DNA from 3 places in the Bradyrhizobium sp. GW821-FHT13H06 genome. Region 3 is predicted to be linked to each of the others. Evidence: predicted binding sites of a transcription regulator. Region 3 holds the regulator's gene; each other region holds the start of a gene.
What was found. The regulator LexA, encoded in region 3, represses DNA repair genes until DNA is damaged. The targets are predictions, from matches to a motif close to TGTTCNNNNTGTGTTCNG.
Positions count from the first base shown of each region.

Region 1 (5,905 bases), 110 kb from region 3:
CTCGAACGGCTTCTTGGTGTCGTAGGAGCGGACCCCGTCCTCGTAGGAGAACTTGATCTCGTCGTCGCCGGAGCCGTAGAGGATCGCGTCTCGCGTCTTCTTCGGCAGATCCTTCCACTTGGTATCGAGCGTGAACTTGTAATGCTTGCCGAGCGCGGTCAGCGTCTGCACGTAATAGGGCGATGAGGATTTGGCCCAGGGCGCGATCGCGCCCTTGCGCAGCGTCAGGTCCTTTTCGGGGATGACGAGGTCCTCGTCGACATGCTGCTCGACGCCGAGCCCGCCGCAGGCCGGGCAGGCGCCATAGGGATTGTTGAACGAGAACAGGCGCGGCTCGATCTCGGGGATGGTGAAGCCGGAGACCGGACAGGCGAACTTTTCCGAGAACAGGATGCGTTCGGGACCGCTCTTGTCGTGGATCTTCGCGGTCTTCTTTTTCTCTTTCTCTTCGGCAGGCGCGGACGCCGGCGCGTCGGCGAACTCGACGACGGCGAGGCCCTCGGCGAGCTTCAGCGCGGTCTCGAAGCTTTCTGCGAGGCGCTGGCCGATGTCGGCGCGTACGACGATGCGGTCGACGACGACGTCGATGTCGTGCGGGAATTTCTTGTCCAGCGTCGGCGCTTCCGCGAGCTCATGGAAGGTGCCGTCGATCTTGACGCGCTGGAAGCCCTTCTTGAGCCATTCGGCAAGCTCCTTCCTGTACTCGCCCTTGCGGCCGCGCACGACCGGCGCGAGCAGATAGAGGCGGGTGCCTTCGGGCAGCGCCAGCACGCGGTCGACCATCTGGGAGACGGTCTGGCTCTCGATCGGCAGGCCCGTGGCCGGCGAATAGGGTACGCCGACGCGGGCCCAGAGCAGGCGCATGTAGTCGTAGATCTCGGTCACCGTGCCCACCGTGGAGCGTGGGTTCTTCGACGTCGTCTTCTGCTCGATCGAGATCGCCGGTGACAGACCATCGATCTGGTCGACGTCGGGCTTCTGCATCATCTCGAGGAACTGGCGGGCATAGGCCGACAGCGATTCGACGTAGCGGCGCTGGCCCTCGGCGTAGATGGTGTCGAAGGCGAGCGAGGATTTGCCGGAACCGGAGAGGCCGGTGAACACCACCAGCTTGTCGCGGGGGATCTCGACGTCGATGTTCTTGAGATTGTGCTCGCGCGCGCCACGGATTGTAATTGCGCGCAGGCTGGAGCCCGCGTTCTGTTGTTGGCGCTTCGCCTTGATCACTTCGTCCATCCCGCTGGTCCTTAAGGAATCCAAAGACGCGCGATCGCGCCAATGTTGAAGGCGCGCTTCGCCCGGAACCGGGAACGGCGCCGATGGGTATGGCAGCGAACGTAGGAAGAACGGCGGCGGATTTCCAGTGCGACTTGCGAATCGTCAACGGATTGTTGGCGCGCTGGCGGCATCTGGCAGCAGCGGGGAGTGGAAACTTCGCGCGAAGTGTCCGGCAAAACAAAAAGGCCGGCGCTGGCGCCGGCCTTTCGTGACGATATGACGTCGGTCGCGATCGGTACTTCAGATCAGTACTTGGCGACGACCGGGGCGCCGAAGTGATAGTTCACGCCGACCTGGACGGTGTGGAAGTTGATCGTGCCAGACGCCAGCGGAGCGCCAAGGTTGGAGAAGTAGGTCTCGCTGCCGAGGCTGCGATAGAGATACTCGCCCTTGACCGACCACTGCGGCGCGAAGAACGCTTCGACGCCGGCGCCGACGGTCCAGCCGGAGTGCCACTTGCTGTCGGAGACGCTCACGCCGAGCGCGCTGAGGGTGACCTTGTTGTCGATCCAGGCGTAACCACCGGTGCCGTACAGCAGGATGTTGTTGACGGCCCAGCCGATGCGGCCGCGCACGGTGCCCATGGCGTCGGTCTTCGAGCTCAGCGTGGCGGTGGCAACGCCGAAGCCGGGGACGACGGTCGCGCCGGTGACCGAAGCGCTGACGTCAGCCCAGGCGCCGTCGGCCTCGAGACCGAACACGACGTTGCCGGTCTGCCAGTTGTAGCCGGCGGTACCGCCGACGAAGCCGCCGTTCATCTTCGGATCGGTCGAGGACTCTTCCCAAGCGCCGCCGCCGACGACACCGAGATAGAAGCCGGTCCAGTTGTAAACAGCGGCCGGAGCGATCGGAGCCTTGGTGTAGGGGCGGGCCGCAAGGTCGGCGGCCGAGGCCGGAGCGGCGAGAGCGAACAAACAGGCCGAAGCCAACAAAACCTTTTTCATCTTCAACTAAATCCCAGTCCCAGTTTCTGTTATTGCCTTCCGTGACCGGAAGGGCAGCGGACTCAACGGCCCAACTGAGGTTGTGCTTACACCACCAAAGCCGCAAGTTGTGTCTCCGAAAAGCCACAACGACGCAAAAGGTAATGGTTACTGACTCGTTTCCCGGCGATCAGTGCGCGCCCAAAGCAGAAAGGCCGGCGCGAGGCCGGCCTTTGTTCTCCAACAATATCAGCGAGATATCAGTACCTTGCGATCATCGGGCCGCCCCAGCGATAGTTCAACCGGATGAGACCGATATCGACGTCCTGGCCGATGCGATTGGAGGCAGTGAAAACACCGAGCGGAGCCGTGACAAAATTGCCGGATCCGGTGAAGTCGATCGTGCGGTGGCCCAGGAAGATGTGATCGTACTCGAAGCCGACCGACCAGTTCGGCGCAAATCCGAACTCGACGCCCACGCCCACTGTACCGCCCCAACGGGTCTCGTTGGCCCGGTCGAACTCGAGGCCGGTCGCCACATCGTAGGTCCGATAGCGATCGCCGACGACGGCGGCGCCGCCCTTCACGTAGAGCAAAACGTTGTTCCAGGCATAGCCGATCTGCCCGGTGATCAAACCGAAAGAGTCGATCGTGGACTGGTTGCGAAGGCCGGACACCGCGCTGATGTTGTCGCCGGTAAAGTCGGCCCAGTTGCCCTGGCCTTCGAAGCCGAACACCCAGTTCGTCGACTGCCAGCGGTAGCCCACCTGGCCACCGACGGTGCCGCCCGTCGCATTGTGACAGCCCTCGCCGACCAGAACGCCGGTCGCCGGAGTCACGAAGTCCCAGCACTTGCGGCTTGTGCCACCGCCGCCGTTGATGCCGATGTAGAAGCCGCTCCAGTCGTAGATGGCGGCGATCGGCGGTGGAGCCTTGGTGTAGGGACGGGCGGCAAGATCGGCCGCGCTTGCGGGGGCCGCCAGCCCCAACGCCATTGCACTGATTGCACCAAAAAGAATCTTATTCATTGCAGTCTCCCCAGTTTCGCCCGCTTCTCGAAGTCCCCGAAGCGGGCTGATCAGGCGCGACGCCCATATGAACTAATTCCAAGGCAACGATAGCCCAAGGAAAGGGCAAAATCCGTCTCCGAAATGCCACACTCGCCTACTGATTGAATTGGCTCTAACTTGATGAATGTTAAGCGGTTTTCGTCCTTCTCGGGAACCCGGAAAAGTTCCATCCGGGTTCCGCGCAATCGGCGTGTGACCAGTATCTGTTCAGTGCTTTTGGCGCGAAGAACAAATCTGGAACGTAGCCGGACGGGATGCTATATGTGGGGATAACCTTGGGGGTGGCGGGCTGATCGGCGTCCGCAAGCGTATAGGGTCGCGTCAACGGGGCGCAGAGGAACGCGGGCAGCGGGATTCGCCCTTTTGGAATTCAGTGGCATTCGGAGTGGAGAGCGGCGATGGCGGGAAGCGTCAACAAGGTCATTCTGGTTGGAAATCTCGGCAAGGATCCTGAAATCCGCCGTACCCAGGACGGGCGGCCAATCGCGAATCTGAGCATCGCCACCTCGGAGACATGGCGTGACAAGGCGACCGGCGAGCGCAAGGAGAAGACCGAGTGGCACCGCGTCGTGATCTTCAATGAAGGGCTCTGCAAGGTTGCCGAACAGTATCTGAAGAAGGGCGCGAAGGTTTACATCGAGGGCGCGCTGCAGACCCGCAAATGGACCGACCAGAGCGGCGTCGAGAAGTACTCGACCGAGGTCGTGCTCCAGGGCTTCAACTCGACGCTGACGATGCTCGATGGCCGCGGTGGCGGCGGAGGAGGCGGCAGCTTCGGCGACGAGCCGGGCGGCGATTTCGGCTCCTCCGGTCCCGTCAGCAGCGCACCGCGCCGTCCCGTCGCCGCCGGCGGCGGCCGCAACAGCGACATGGACGACGATATCCCGTTCTGAGGACGAGGATCGAGAGACGCCGAGCGGACGGAGCTTGGCGTTTCGTATCAGCAGTTCTGCCTAATCGATGGAGCGGGCTCGGGTTTTCCGGGCCCGTTTCATGTTCGGCTTGAACTCAAATCGTTGCGACATCGAGGGGATGGCCGATCGCGGCTCCCGGCTGCTGCGAACGGGGCTCGCGGGGCCTCCCTGGCTGCGCGGATTCTGGGGCATGGCGGCGGTTCCGCGGAGCCATTTCCGGGGCTGTCCGAGATATCCTGTTCTAAGCCGTAAGCCATTGGAAAAATAAGCGGAAAAAGCGCTTCTCGGCCCTCCGCGAGGGTGGTTATCCGCCCCCCGATGCGCTATATGATTCCCAGACAAAATCTCACCGGATTCCCCCTTGGCTGACGACGACAACAAGCCCGGCGACCAGCCGGCGCAACCCTCGGACATTCGCCCCGTCTCCATCTTCGAGGAGATGAAGAAGTCGTACCTCGACTACGCCATGAGCGTGATCGTGGCACGTGCGCTGCCCGATGCGCGCGACGGCCTGAAGCCGGTACACCGCCGCATCCTGTTCTCGATGAACGAGCAGGGGCACACGCCCGACAAGAAGTACGTCAAGTCCGCCCGCGTGGTCGGCGACGTCATCGGTAAGTATCACCCGCACGGCGACCAGTCGATCTACGACGCCATGGTCCGCATGGCGCAGGACTTCTCGATGCGCGTGCCGCTGATCGACGGTCAGGGCAATTTCGGTTCGGTCGACGGCGATCCCCCGGCCGCCTATCGTTACACCGAAGCGCGCCTGACGAAGGCGGCGCTGGCTCTGCTGGCCGACATCGACAAGGACACCGTCGACTTCCAGCCGAACTACGACAACAACGAGACCGAGCCATCGGTCTTGCCGGCCAAGTTCCCGAACCTTCTCGTCAACGGCGCGGGCGGCATCGCGGTCGGCATGGCGACCAACATCCCGCCGCACAATCTCGGCGAGGTCATCGACGCCTGCGTCGCTCTGATCGACAACCCTGCGCTCACTATTGACGAGCTCATCAACATCGTGCCGGGACCTGACTTCCCGACCGGCGGCGTCATTCTCGGACGTGCGGGCATCCGCGCCGCCTATCACCTCGGCCGCGGCTCGATCGTCATGCGCGGCAAGGTCGCGATCGAGACCATCCGCAAGGAGCGCGAGGCGCTCATCATCACCGAGATTCCGTACCAGGTGAACAAGGCGACGATGGTCGAGCGCATCGCCGAGCTGGTGAAGGAAAAGAAGATCGAGGGCATCGGCGACCTGCGCGATGAATCCGACCGCGAAGGTTACCGCGTCGTCATCGAGTTGAAGCGCGACGCCGTGCCAGATGTGGTGCTGAACCAGCTGTATAGATTCACGCCGCTGCAGACGAGCTTCGGCGTCAACATGGTGGCGCTCGACAGCGGCCGTCCGCGGATCATGCATCTGAAGGAGCTGCTGGCGATCTTTGTCGACTTCCGTGAGCGGGTTGTCACGCGGCGCACCAAGTACCTGCTCGCCAAGGCGCGCGATCGGGCGCATATCCTGGTCGGTCTCGCGATCGCAGTCGCCAATATCGACGAGATGATCCGCGTTATCCGGAGTTCGCCCGACCCGACTACCGCCCGCGACACCCTGATGTCGCGCGACTGGCCGGCCCGGGACGTCGAGGACATGCTGACGCTGATCGACGATCCGCGTCATCGCATGAGTGCGGATGGCACGATCCGGCTGTCGATG
Region 1 is NZ_JBXAPN010000001.1:310,685-316,589, forward strand. It holds gene uvrA (excinuclease ABC subunit UvrA) at 1-1,236, opposite strand, end outside; gene AC1RQP_RS01525 (outer membrane protein) at 1,524-2,222, opposite strand; gene AC1RQP_RS01530 (outer membrane protein) at 2,462-3,229, opposite strand; gene AC1RQP_RS01535 (single-stranded DNA-binding protein) at 3,670-4,164, shown strand; gene gyrA (DNA gyrase subunit A) at 4,547-5,905, shown strand, end outside.
Region 1: AC1RQP_RS01535 (single-stranded DNA-binding protein) is a predicted target of LexA. The motif match lies at 3,496-3,513, and genes of this name have one in related genera.

Region 2 (5,905 bases), on a different contig from region 3:
CGCGATCCCCTGCCAGCGTTCGGGGTCTCTCAGCCAGTCCGGGCGGTTGGCGACGAAGGTCCAGGTGCGGATCTGGGCGATTCGGGCCGACAGCGTGTCGATATCGCCGTCGATGCGGTCGGCCTGGGTGACCTGGGACTCGAACCAGGCGTCGGGAATGCAGCCCTTCCGCATCAGGAAGCCGTAAAGCGTCGTCACCAGCTCGGCATGGGCGGCGGGCGACAGTTTTCTGTAGTCCGGGATCTGGCAGGCTTCCCAGAGCCGTTCCACGGCGGCCTTACCATGCGCGATATCGCGCACCTCGCCGTCGCGGGCGGCGTGGTCGAGCACGCGCATGTCCTCGGCGATCGGCGCGCGCGTCAGCGCCTCGTGGCCGGGGGCGAGGTTCAGCGACACCTGGAGCGCGCCGAGCGAGGAGAAATCCAGCTTCGAATTGCGCCATTGCAGCACCTTCACTGCATCGAAGGTGTGGTTCTGCAGCGCGTTGACGAGCTCGGGCTCGAACGGCGCGCAGCGGCCCGTGGTGCCGAAGGTCCCGTTGCGGGTGGCGCGGCCGGCGCGGCCGGCGATCTGCGCAAATTCGGACGGTGTCAGGCGGCGGAACTGGTAGCCGTCGAACTTGCGGTCGGAGGCGAAGGCGACGTGGTCGACGTCGAGATTGAGGCCCATGCCGACGGCGTCGGTGGCGACGAGGTAATCGACGTCGCCGTTCTGGAACATCGCCACTTGTGCGTTCCTGGTGCGGGGCGACAGCGATCCCAGCACCACCGCGGCGCCGCCATGCTGGCGGCGGATCAGCTCGGCGATGGCGTAAACTTCATCCGCCGAGAACGCGACGATGGCGGTGCGGCGCGGCTGGCGGGTGATCTTGCGGTCGCCGGCGAATTCGAGCTGCGACAGGCGCGGCCGCGTGATCATGGACACGCCCGGCAGCAGCCGCTCGATGATCGGGCGCATGGTGGCGGCGCCCAGCAGCAGCGTCTCGTCGCGGCCGCGGCGGTTGAGGATGCGATCGGTGAAAACGTGGCCGCGCTCGAGATCAGCGGCGATCTGAACCTCGTCGACGGCGAGGAAGGAGACGTCGAGATCCCTGGGCATCGCCTCGACGGTGGACACCCAATAGCGCGGGTTCTTCGGCTTGATCTTCTCCTCGCCGGTGACGAGCGCGACGCTGGCAGCGCCGGCCCTGTCGGCGATCTTGTTGTAGACCTCGCGCGCGAGCAGCCGCAGCGGCAGGCCGATCATGCCCGAGGGATGCGCGAGCATCCGCTCGATGGCGAGATGGGTCTTGCCGGTGTTGGTCGGTCCGAGCACCGCAGTGACGCCCGCGCCGGGCACTCGATCGTGAAGGGCGCGCTCGGAGGCGAAGGGGGAGGAGGAAAAAGCCATGTCTGGGGGATTAGGTAATGGCGATTTGGGCGAATGTCAGTGCTGCATGAGGCGGTGAGGGGGCTGGGTGTCGGCCATGTCTCCGAACGCTGCGCGGCAACCACGCACTCCGCTGTCATGCCCCGGCTCGACCGGGGCATCCAGTACGGCGCGGCCTCTCCGCTCGACCACAACCGCCTCGGCGTACTGGATCGCCCGGTCAAGCCGGGCGATGACACCGTGGGTGTGGGAACGCCCCGCGCCAAACTCCGCGCAACTGTCTCACTCTGCGACGCTTTTCCCGTTCGCCTTAAGTTTCGGAACGACTCTAGAACGAATCGCGGCCGAATCGCTGACTCCCCGTTGAGTCCCGTTCCGTTCTCGCAACATGTCGCGGGACTCGCGTTGGTTGTGCACTAGATGGAGTTTTGCGCGGTCGCACAAGCGAGCGTATCGGTTAAAGCTGGGGACGGCGCGGAGTCGAATCAGAATCGGGGAGGAGTCAAATGGATTCCCGGATCGGGGGCGCCAAAACAAAACTCGCGAAAACAACCCCATGCACAGTAGGTAAGTGATTGAAATCATTAGGGCGTGCTTTTGGAGGCCATTTCGCTCGTCATTCCGGGGCGGCGCGCCAGCGCCGAACCCGGAATCCATCGCGCAACCGTCTCTGCGGCCTGATGGATTCTCAGGTGCGCAAGGGCGCACCATAGTTCGCGCCAAGGGGCGCGCCCCGGAATGGCGGCGGAGGGAGAGGCGCGGACACCTCGCTACTGCGTCTTGGCGACGCGGGGCGGCTGGGCCGAGGTGATGAAGCTGGTGGCTTCCAGCATGGCCGGCCCGAGCGGCGTCGGCACTTTCAGCCAGAACGGGACCAGGATGCGCGTGCCGGCGACGGGGGCGAAGGCGATCTCGATGTTGCGCTGGGCGGCGAGGTATTTGATCACTGGACGATCGGGGATGTAGCCGGCGACCGGCACGAAATAGAGCGAGCAGACCACGACCGGGCCCTTGTACCCCTTCTCCGCCTTCACGGTCTCCATGCGCTTGAAATCGAGCTTGAGGTCGTAGCGCATGCGGCCGTCGAACACCGGCGCGCCGTTGTGGCAGGCGTCCGGCGAAACGGGATCGCCGGTGCCGGGCACGCGCAACAGCGAAGCCGTCATGGGGTCCCAGACGCCGCGGCGATGCGCCTCGGTGACGACGATGCGATCAGGATCGACCGGCGGCTCCGGGAGGATCGCAAAATCCTTCACATTGCCCTTGTCGAGGGTGATGCGGATTTCTTCGGTCTTCTTCTGGGTGGTGGTGGAGGCCTGGTAGCCGGTCGCCACCAGCGCGCCGTTGACGACGCGGCCCTGCGAGGCGCCGGTGCCCGAGCCGCCCGTGAAGGACTTCAGTAGCCCCGTGGTGCCGCCCGCGGCCGCCGCCGAAAACACGTCGTCCTGGATATCGATGTTCCAGGCGCCCTTGCCGACGGGAATGCCCGCCAGCGAGGCCTCATACTGCGCCTCGAGCTTGCCCTGTGCCGCGGCCGGCACCGCGCCCCACGCCAGGGCCAGCGCGCAAAGCGCCATCAGCCAGCCGGCCAGGCGTGGCCGGGCTGAGCGCAAATCCTGCGCAAAAAGAGACGTTGCAAGCACGAAGCAATCCAATCAGGGCGCGATGCGCTGTTACTTAAACCAAAAACCGCGGCAAACAATGTGTCCGGACGTATCCGCCCCGGAACTCCCCCTGATATTTCGGCGGCGAATACGCCCTTTATGTGATGGTAAGGCGCGATAATCATTGCCGTTTTGGTGATCGGGCGGTAACCACGAGCTCCACCTCTCCCGCTTGCGGGAGAGGTCGCGCGAAGCGCGGGTGAGGGTTTTCTCCTCTTGGGGGCACCATCCGCAATGACGTCCGGGCCCCAAGAGGAAAGAGCCCTCTCCCCAGCCCTCCCCCGCGCGCGGGGGAGGGAGCGCACCACCCGGGCGGCTCTAAAAGACACCCCAAAACCTTGACGTCCCGCCCCTTCCCCCCTATACGTCCGCCCGCTCCCTGCAAGGACGAAAGAATTTGCCCCCGTGGCGCCCCGAATGGCGGCCGCAGATCGTTGGGGGTTCAGGATAAGGATTTTTGCCATGTCTCGCCGCTGCGAACTGACGGCCAAGGGCCCCCTCGTCGGCCACAAGGTCAGCCACTCCAACATCAAGACCAAGCGCCGCTTCCTGCCGAACCTCGTCAACGTGACGTTCATCTCGGAAGCACTGGGCCGCAACGTGCGCCTGCGCGTCTCCACCAACGCGGTCAAGAGCGTCGACCACAATGGCGGCCTCGACCCCTTCCTGCTCAAGGCCAACGCCGACAATCTGTCGCCGCGCGCCCTCGAGCTGAAGCGCGCCATCCAGAAGAAGGTCGGCGAGGCGCAGCCGGCGAAGCAGGCGAGCTGAGTTTTCGGAATTGGGCGGGGGCTAAGTAGCGTGGCGTAGGCTTAGCCAGTAAGAGTTTGCGTTGCGGCCGGATCGGAAGATCCGGCCGTTTTTGTTTTGGGGTCACGCGCCTAGTCGAGGGGCCATATTACGAAGGTATCGCTACCCGCCTCTTTCCTGCTGGTTGCAGATGTGATCGTATACTCTTAAAAAGTTCTCCTTGTCGTATGGGAGGGAATTGTGAACGAATATTCTTTTGAGCAGCAGCCATTTGCCGACTTGGGCTTTGCAGACAATCCGGAGAACCGTTGCCCGGTCATCTTAGTGCTGGACAATTCTGGTTCGATGGGCGGAGCCCCGATCCGACACCTGAACGAAGGGCTGCAGCAATTTCGGGATGAGCTATTTGCGGACTCGCTAGCTGCGAAGCGGGTGGAAGTAGCAATCGTAACATTCGGCCCCGTCACGGTTGAAACCGACTTCACGACTGTTCAGAACTTCTATCCGCCGACACTATCAACGGCCGGCGACACGCCTAGCCACGGCGAATACGCCTCAACTACCTACTTCGTAACTGATGACCCTCAACCCGCTATAGCGATCACTCACATTGAGGGCGACGTAAAAGAAGTTTGCATCTTTACCGACGGGATTGAGCGACTAGTTCTAGAATTTTCAGAGCGCCGGGCGTTCGCTCCATTCTTCAACAAGGTCTTTGGTGCATTTGACGGCGGTGATACCGGACGCGACCGGAGAATGTCCCGACAACTGAAACTGCTTCTTGAGAGCCCGTTGGTTTGCGAGAAGACAGACGACGACAAGACCATCGTTCTGGCAAAACGCGTGTAAGCGGATGTCTATTCCCAAGGGACTCGTTGACGACCAAAGGCACCCCGTATCGCTATTGAAGCTGCTAGGCCGCGGCGGCGAAGGAGCCGTATACGAAATCCTCGGCGACCCGACCAAAGCTGCGAAAATCTACTTCCCTGAAAAGGCAGGGAGTCGGCGCGACAAAGTCTTAGCTATGGTCCGGGCGAAGCTTCAAGATGGAGCAACGAGCGTCGCCTTCCCGACGAAGCCACTATTCCATTCGAATGGCGAGTTCGCCGGATTCACGATGGAGAAAGTGGGAGGACGAAGCCCTGTTCACGAGCTTTACTCCCCAAGCAGCCGCCGAACCAAGTTTGTAAAGGCCAACTTCCCCTTTCTGGTACGTAGTGCGATCAATCTAGCAAATGCGGTGGGTGCGGTTCACGCAAAAGGTTGCGTAATTGGCGATATAAATCACTCAGGCATTCTCATCTCTGATGATGCACGAACAACTCTGATATGCCAACATGTCATCTTTGTGGTGCCTCAATCCCGAACGGGAGAGGTCATAGAAGAACGGTGCGTTCCGGCACAAGCGTCGGCGGCATGGCAATCACTTCGCGGCCACTACTTGATTGGACTTTGAATTCATTGCTGAAGCGTCGAGTCGCCGCAGTACGAAACACCTATGCATTGCGAACAATATGCTCCGCATGCGACCAACAATTGACAACAAGACACAAATGGCAAAATCGCGCTCTCCTAATCGCGATCTTGCTCTTCGTCTCCGCCTTGGCCGTCTTCGCATTGGTCGCGCATCAGTGAAGCAATTGCATTGCGCCGCACTTTCCCACACGGCGAACACAATACCTAGTATCTCTAATATCGAAGGCGTGCGGCCCCGAATTCCGCTATACTCGCCCCGGTAGCATCACCCCGAGGCGCATCCCATGGATCAGGCAGCCACTCCCGATCGCAGGTCCGAGCCAAAACACCTCGTCATCTGCTGTGACGGCACCGGCAACGAGATCAGCGAGAACATCTCCAACGTCCTGAAGCTCTATCGCTGCCTGCGCAAGACGGACAGGACGTCGCCGCGGCAGATGGTGTATTACGATCCCGGGGTCGGCACGGTGACGGAGCCGACGACGTGGCATCGCTTCAAGGCCAACGTCAACATGGTGCTGGGGCTCGCCACCGGCTACGGGCTCGATGACAACGTGCTCAGCGCCTATTGCTTCCTGGTCGAGCATTATGCGCCGGGCGACAGGATCTATTTGTTCGGCTTCTCGCGCGGGGCCTACACCGTGCGG
Region 2 is NZ_JBXAPN010000003.1:838,863-844,767, reverse strand. It holds gene AC1RQP_RS16320 (helicase-related protein) at 1-1,389, opposite strand, end outside; gene AC1RQP_RS16315 (DUF3108 domain-containing protein) at 2,139-2,945, opposite strand; gene rpmB (50S ribosomal protein L28) at 3,495-3,803, shown strand; gene AC1RQP_RS16305 (protein phosphatase 2C domain-containing protein) at 4,023-4,631, shown strand; gene AC1RQP_RS16300 (hypothetical protein) at 4,636-5,238, shown strand; gene AC1RQP_RS16295 (T6SS phospholipase effector Tle1-like catalytic domain-containing protein) at 5,543-5,905, shown strand, end outside.
Region 2: AC1RQP_RS16320 (helicase-related protein) is a predicted target of LexA. The motif match lies at 1,671-1,688, and genes of this name have one in related genera.

Region 3 (5,905 bases):
CTGCTAGCATCGCCCGATCATTCCGCAACGGCGCGGATCGCACTGTGGGGCGGCCGCGAGATCGCGATGCTGTTCCTGGCCTCGTTGATCGCCGGGCTTGCGACCACGCCCTATGCCGCCTTCCACTTCCACCGCGTGACGCCATACGGCGTGCTCGCCAATCTCGGCGCGATGCCGGTGGTCTCGGCGCTGGTGATGCCGGCGGGGCTGCTGGGATTGCTCGCAGCGCCTTTCGGGCTCGACGGCGCGTTCTGGTGGCTGATGGGGATCGGCATCGAGTGGATGGTCGCGGTCTCGCGCTGGGTGGCGGCTCTGCCCGGTGCAGTCGGCCGCATTCCCGCGTTCGGGATCGCGCCGCTGATCGCGGCGAGCCTCGGGATCATCGTGATGGGGCTGTTGCGCACGCCCCTGCGCTGGTCCGGTGCCCTGGTGCTGCTTGCCGCGATCCTCTGGGCGATGTCGGTGCGGCAGCCCGATATCCTGATTGCCGGGGATGGCGCGAGCGTCGCCGTGCGGGGCCGGGACGGGCGGCTGCATGTGATCCGCGCCGGCAAGGATGGCTTCCTGCTGAGGGAGTGGTTGGCTGCCGATGCCGATCCGCGCGATGCCGGCAGCGCCTCGCTGGCCGACGGTGTGTCGTGTGACGAGTCCGGCTGCGTGACGCCGCTCGCGGACGGACGGCTTGTCGCGTTGGCGTTGCGCATCGACGCTCTGGCTGATGATTGCAGCCGCGCCGCGCTGGTGGTGACGGCGCGGCCCACGCCGCCCGATTGCGCGGCGATGGTGGTCGACAGGCCGCGGCTCGCCAGTCAGGGCGCGCTGGCTCTGACGCAGAGCGGTGACGGCTTCTCGGTTCGGGCGGTGAGGGCGAGAGGCACGAGCCGCCCCTGGCTGCCGGCCGGCGCCGGCGAGGGGGATTTCGACGGCAGCCTTGCGCCGAAGACGGCCGTGCCCCGCAACCGGGACGCAACGCCATCGGAGACGGACTTGCAGGCGGACGATTGAGGAGCGATGCGGGAGAGGTCGGTCGGGATCTCGCAGCAGGACGCAAACCATACCATCTCGCCGGCCTCGGCCGGCGATGGCATTTCATTCCTGGCCCACGACCATCGGCCGGGGGCGACGACGTCAGCCGATCGGCAGGCGCGTGATCGTGGACCGCGTGTCGGCGACGATCTGCGGCTTGTGCTCGCGTTCGCCAACCGGCTGGGTCACCGGCAGTTGCAGCACGGTCGCGCGCTGGCCTTCGACGAGCTGTGTCACCAGCACGTATTTGCCGTCGGGGAATTCGATCGCGTCATGATGGCGATCGGGAATGTGCGGGTCGATCTTGCCGAACTTGCCGACGCGGGAGTTCACGGTGCGCGTCCAGATCCAGCGATTGTCGTAACGGACGTTGTCCGCGAAGGCGAGCTCCGTTCCCGGCAGCAAGCAGACCGCGACGGAGAGATCGGCTTCGGAGGCGAAGCCGCGCGTCGAGGTGCCGCGGAAGGTCGTCGTGACGATCGTCTCGCCGACTTCGGCGGGGCGCGTCGCGACAGCATGCAGGCTGTAGTCACACATCGGGTGCTCCTCATGCGAAGATAGCAACCCGCACCTCTTTTTGAGGCGCAGGCCTCTATCAGGGTGGAAGCACGCAACGCTCTGCTTCGTTGTAGGCAAATCTGCGGCTGGACGCCGCAAGCCGCGATCACATTATCTTTCCCGGATTCGATAGGAACAAAGCCGACGCCTGTGTATTCGGAAGGCGCGTGTCGGCGCCTCGCGGCGCCGACCAGCCAGAGCATTGCCAGCTCGCTTGCCGAATGGCGGTGCGATTGTATGGCAACGGCTTACGTCGCTGATGCTGCGATCGGCGCCGCAACATCGTCCATGGAAAGTCTGGCGCATCACGTGTCCTCGAACTCTCAGGCCCGCGAAGCGATGCTGCGTCGTGCGGCGTGTCGAGGATGGCGCCGAAAGAGGGGGCCGGACAATCTGAGCAGAACCGGAAAAACCATCCAGCCGGAGCGGACAGTGATCCGCTCCAATAGATATCGAACGACCGCTCAGTACTTGCGGTAAAGCCCGATCAGCTTGCCCTGAATCTTCACGCGGTTCGGCGGAAGAATGCGGACTTCATAGGCGGCATTGGCGGGCTCGAGCGCGATAGAGGCCCCGCGGCGGCGGAAGCGCTTGAGCGTGGCTTCCTCGTCGTCGATCAGCGCCACCACGATGTCGCCGGTATCGGCGCTCTCGTTGCGCTGGATCAGCGCCATGTCGCCGTCGAGGATGCCGGCCTCGACCATCGAATCGCCGCGCACTTCGAGCGCGTAGTGCTCGCCCGAGCCGAGCATGTCAGGCGGCACGCTGATGGTGTGGCTGCGGGTCTGCAGCGCCTCGATCGGCGTGCCGGCCGCGATGCGGCCCATCACGGGCACCGCGACGGGACGCTCGCCCTCGTCCACAGGCGGGCTGGAGGTCGTGCGGACCTTGCCGAGATTGCCCTCGATGACGCTCGGCGTGAAGCCGCGGCGACTGCCGGCGGCGGCCTGCAACTCGGGCAGCTTGATCACCTCGATGGCGCGGGCGCGGTTGGGCAGGCGGCGGATGAAGCCGCGCTCCTCAAGCGCAGTGATCAGGCGATGGATGCCTGACTTCGAGCGCAGGTCGAGCGCATCCTTCATCTCGTCGAAGGACGGCGGCACGCCGCTTTCCTTCAGACGTTCGCTGATGAATCGCAGAAGCTCGTATTGTTTGCGCGTCAACATCTCGACCAAAGTCCCCCGGTTGATGTCGTTCAATTCCGAGACGAGGAAGTCAGCGATAAGCTGCTACACGTTCGAAACAAATCATGAACGGACACTATATGTTCGATATGTGTTCCGCAACTGCTTAATTTACGGTGAACAGAGCGAAGCTCGCGCCATGCGTGTGGCCGTGCAGCTCACACCGGCAGGCGCAGCACCTCGCAAGGCGTGCCGGCCTCGGCCCTCGGCGCGAACGGTGCGCGCACGAGAAGTACCTGCGCCGCAGCGAGATTCGCAAGCAGAGAGGAGTCCTGATGGCTGACGGGAAGGGCGACGAGCGTGCCGTCGTCACGCTGTTCCAGGCGCGCACGCAGATAATCCTCGCGTTGGTCATTGGCACCGAGATCGCGGCCCAGCACGGCGCGCTCGCGGCGATGATGAATCATTGAACGGCCCGACAGGGCGCGAATCAACGGCACCATGAACAGGAAGGCGCACACGTAGGACGACACGGGATTGCCGGGCAGGCCGATCACGCGCATTGCGCCGAGCCGTCCGTGCATCATCGGCTTGCCGGGCCGAATCGCGATCTTCCAGAACGCCATCGAGATGCCTTCGTCCTTGAGCGCCTGCTGGACCAGATCGTGGTCGCCGACCGAGGCACCGCCGGTCGTGATCAGGATGTCGGCGCCGCTCTCCCGGGCGCGACGGATGCCGGCGGAAGTGGCCTCCAGCGTATCGGCGGCAATGCCGAGGTCGATGGTCTCGGCGCCCGCGCTGCGGGCGAGCGCGTGCAGGGCATAGCCATTGGAATAGACGATCTGGCCGTGACCGGGCGTGGTGCCGGGCATCACCAGCTCGTCGCCGGTGGCGAGAATCGCGACCCTCGGACGGCGGCAGACGGCGAGATGCGGGTGATTCATTCCGGCGGCCAGCGCGAGATCGCGCTCCGTGAGACGGCTTCCCTTGCGGAGCAGCACGTCTCCCTCGCGGAAGTCGACGCCGGCGGAACGGATGTGCCGCCCGGAAATCGCGGCTTCCTTGATCGTGACGAGCTTGCCTTCCGCGACAGTGTCTTCCTGGATCACGACCGCATCGGCCCCGTCGGGAACGACGCCGCCGGTGAAGATCCGCACGGCTTCGCCGGGGCCAACCCTTCCCGCGAACGGACGACCCGCCGCGACCTCGCCGACCACCGTCAGCCTGGAATCGACCGTTGCCGCGTCAGCCGCGCGCACGGCATAGCCATCCATCGCCGACATGGCCTGCGGTGGCTGCGTGCGCCGCGCCGCGACGTCGCGCGCAAGCACGCGATGATAGGCCTCATCGAGGGAAACCATCTCTTCAGGTAGCGGCTCTGCATCCGCCAGCACCGCGGCAAGCGCGTCAGAAACGGGCATGAGGGCCACGGGCGGAAACTCCTGCAAATCGTTGGCGAGAGTTCTAGCCGAGTGCAGGCGCGAGGCAAAGCAGCACGCAGGATGATTTATCCGGCGCGATTTCCGTCGCGGCGGCGGCAGTTCAAGTCCGTCGCGGCATGATCCTGAAGGCGAGACAGACCGGCACGAGGATGGCCATGGCGAGGACGAGAATGACGAGCGCCACGGCCGACATCGGTCAACGTCCTGCCGGATCGCTCGGACCGACGTCCGGTGCGACGTCGGGAGCTCTGGGATTCGGATCCTTGTCAGGCAGCGGATCGGCCAGGGACTTCAGGTCGGCCGCCTTGCTGATCAGCTTGGCGGAAAGGTCAGAATCCGAGGTGGTTCTGGCGAATTCAAGCAGGAGAGAGGCTTGCTTGGTGAGATAGGTTTTGCCCAGCACGTCGATCAATCCGATGTAGAAGTCCCAACGGACTCATGAGTCCGAAGGGTGGTACTCCGTTCCCGGAACTCCGTACAAAAATGCACAAAGCGGCTCGGTTCCTCATCTCCTGCAAATTTGGCTCCGGGAACCGCGGGCATGACCTGTCGCGGCGACTGCCTGGCATTCAGATGCCAAGCGCCCTCAACGCGTTCCCGACGTCGCCTGGCGACGTCACGTGCACGGCATTCAAGCCGCGCGCCCGCGCGCCCTCGATGTTCTCGGCGAGGTCATCGAAGAATACGATGCGACCGGCGGGCACGCCGATCGCGGCGACGACGTGGTCGAACGCCTCCGCGTCCGGTTTGCGCAGGCCGATGCTGGACGACAGATACAGCTCGCGGAAGTGGCCGAGCACGCCGGCATATTCCTTCGAGAAATAGTCCACATGCGGCCGATTGGTGTTGGAGAAGGCATAGAGCGGCATCTGCTTCGCCGCGCGCGGCAACAGCTCGGCGATGTCGGGCATCTCGCCTGCGAAGATCGCGTTCCAGCCTTCCAGGAACTGCGCGTCCGAGATGCCGATTCCGAGTGACGCGCGCAGCGAGGCGAAATAGTCCTCGTCGCTGATCTTGCCCATCTCGTGCAGCCGGTAGGCCTCATCACGCACATAGCGCGCGACGATGGCCTCGGGCTGGCAGCCGGCATGTCCCGCCCAGCAGGCGATCGCCTTGGAGAAGTCGATGTCGAGCACCACGCGCCCGAGGTCGAACAGAAGCGCATCCGCGCTGCCGGGAGTAAGCGATGTCATTGCGTCCTTTTCACTTCAGTATCGGCCAGTCAGTAGCGATAGGGCTCATGGTCGAACAGCGGGAACGCGCTGAACACGCTGGGCGCGTTGGTGGCGGTCGCCGGATGGAGGCAGGATTTGTCGACCTCGGCGAATGAGGTGGCGCCCAGGAGGCCAAGGCAGCGCAGCACCTCGTCCTCGAGCAGTTCCAGCATCCGGGTGACACCGGCTTCGCCCGCCGCCGCCAGCGCCCAGCATTGCAGCCGGCCGATGCCGACGAGGTCCGCGCCCGCCGCGATCGCCTTGACGATGTCGGTGCCGCGACAGATGCCGCCGTCGACCATGATCTTGGCGCGGCCCTTCACGGCATCGACGATCTCGGGCAGCACATGCATGGCGCCGCGGCCGTGGTCGAGCTGGCGGCCGCCATGGTTGGAGACGTAAATCCACTCGACGCCGTGATCGAGCGCGATCAGCGCGTCCTCGGCGGTGGCAATGCCCTTGAGGATCAGCGGTATTTTGAACTTGTCCTTGATCATCTTCACGGTCCGCCATTCCAGACCCTTCTGGAAATCGCCGCCGG
Region 3 is NZ_JBXAPN010000001.1:200,015-205,919, forward strand. It holds partial or broken gene AC1RQP_RS00995 (ComEC/Rec2 family competence protein) at 1-1,005, shown strand, start outside; gene AC1RQP_RS01000 (hypothetical protein) at 1,129-1,563, opposite strand; gene lexA (transcriptional repressor LexA) at 2,049-2,750, opposite strand; gene AC1RQP_RS01010 (molybdopterin molybdotransferase MoeA) at 2,927-4,138, opposite strand; gene AC1RQP_RS01015 (hypothetical protein) at 4,347-4,553, opposite strand; gene AC1RQP_RS01020 (HAD-IA family hydrolase) at 4,720-5,343, opposite strand; gene AC1RQP_RS01025 (alpha-hydroxy acid oxidase) at 5,373-5,905, opposite strand, start outside.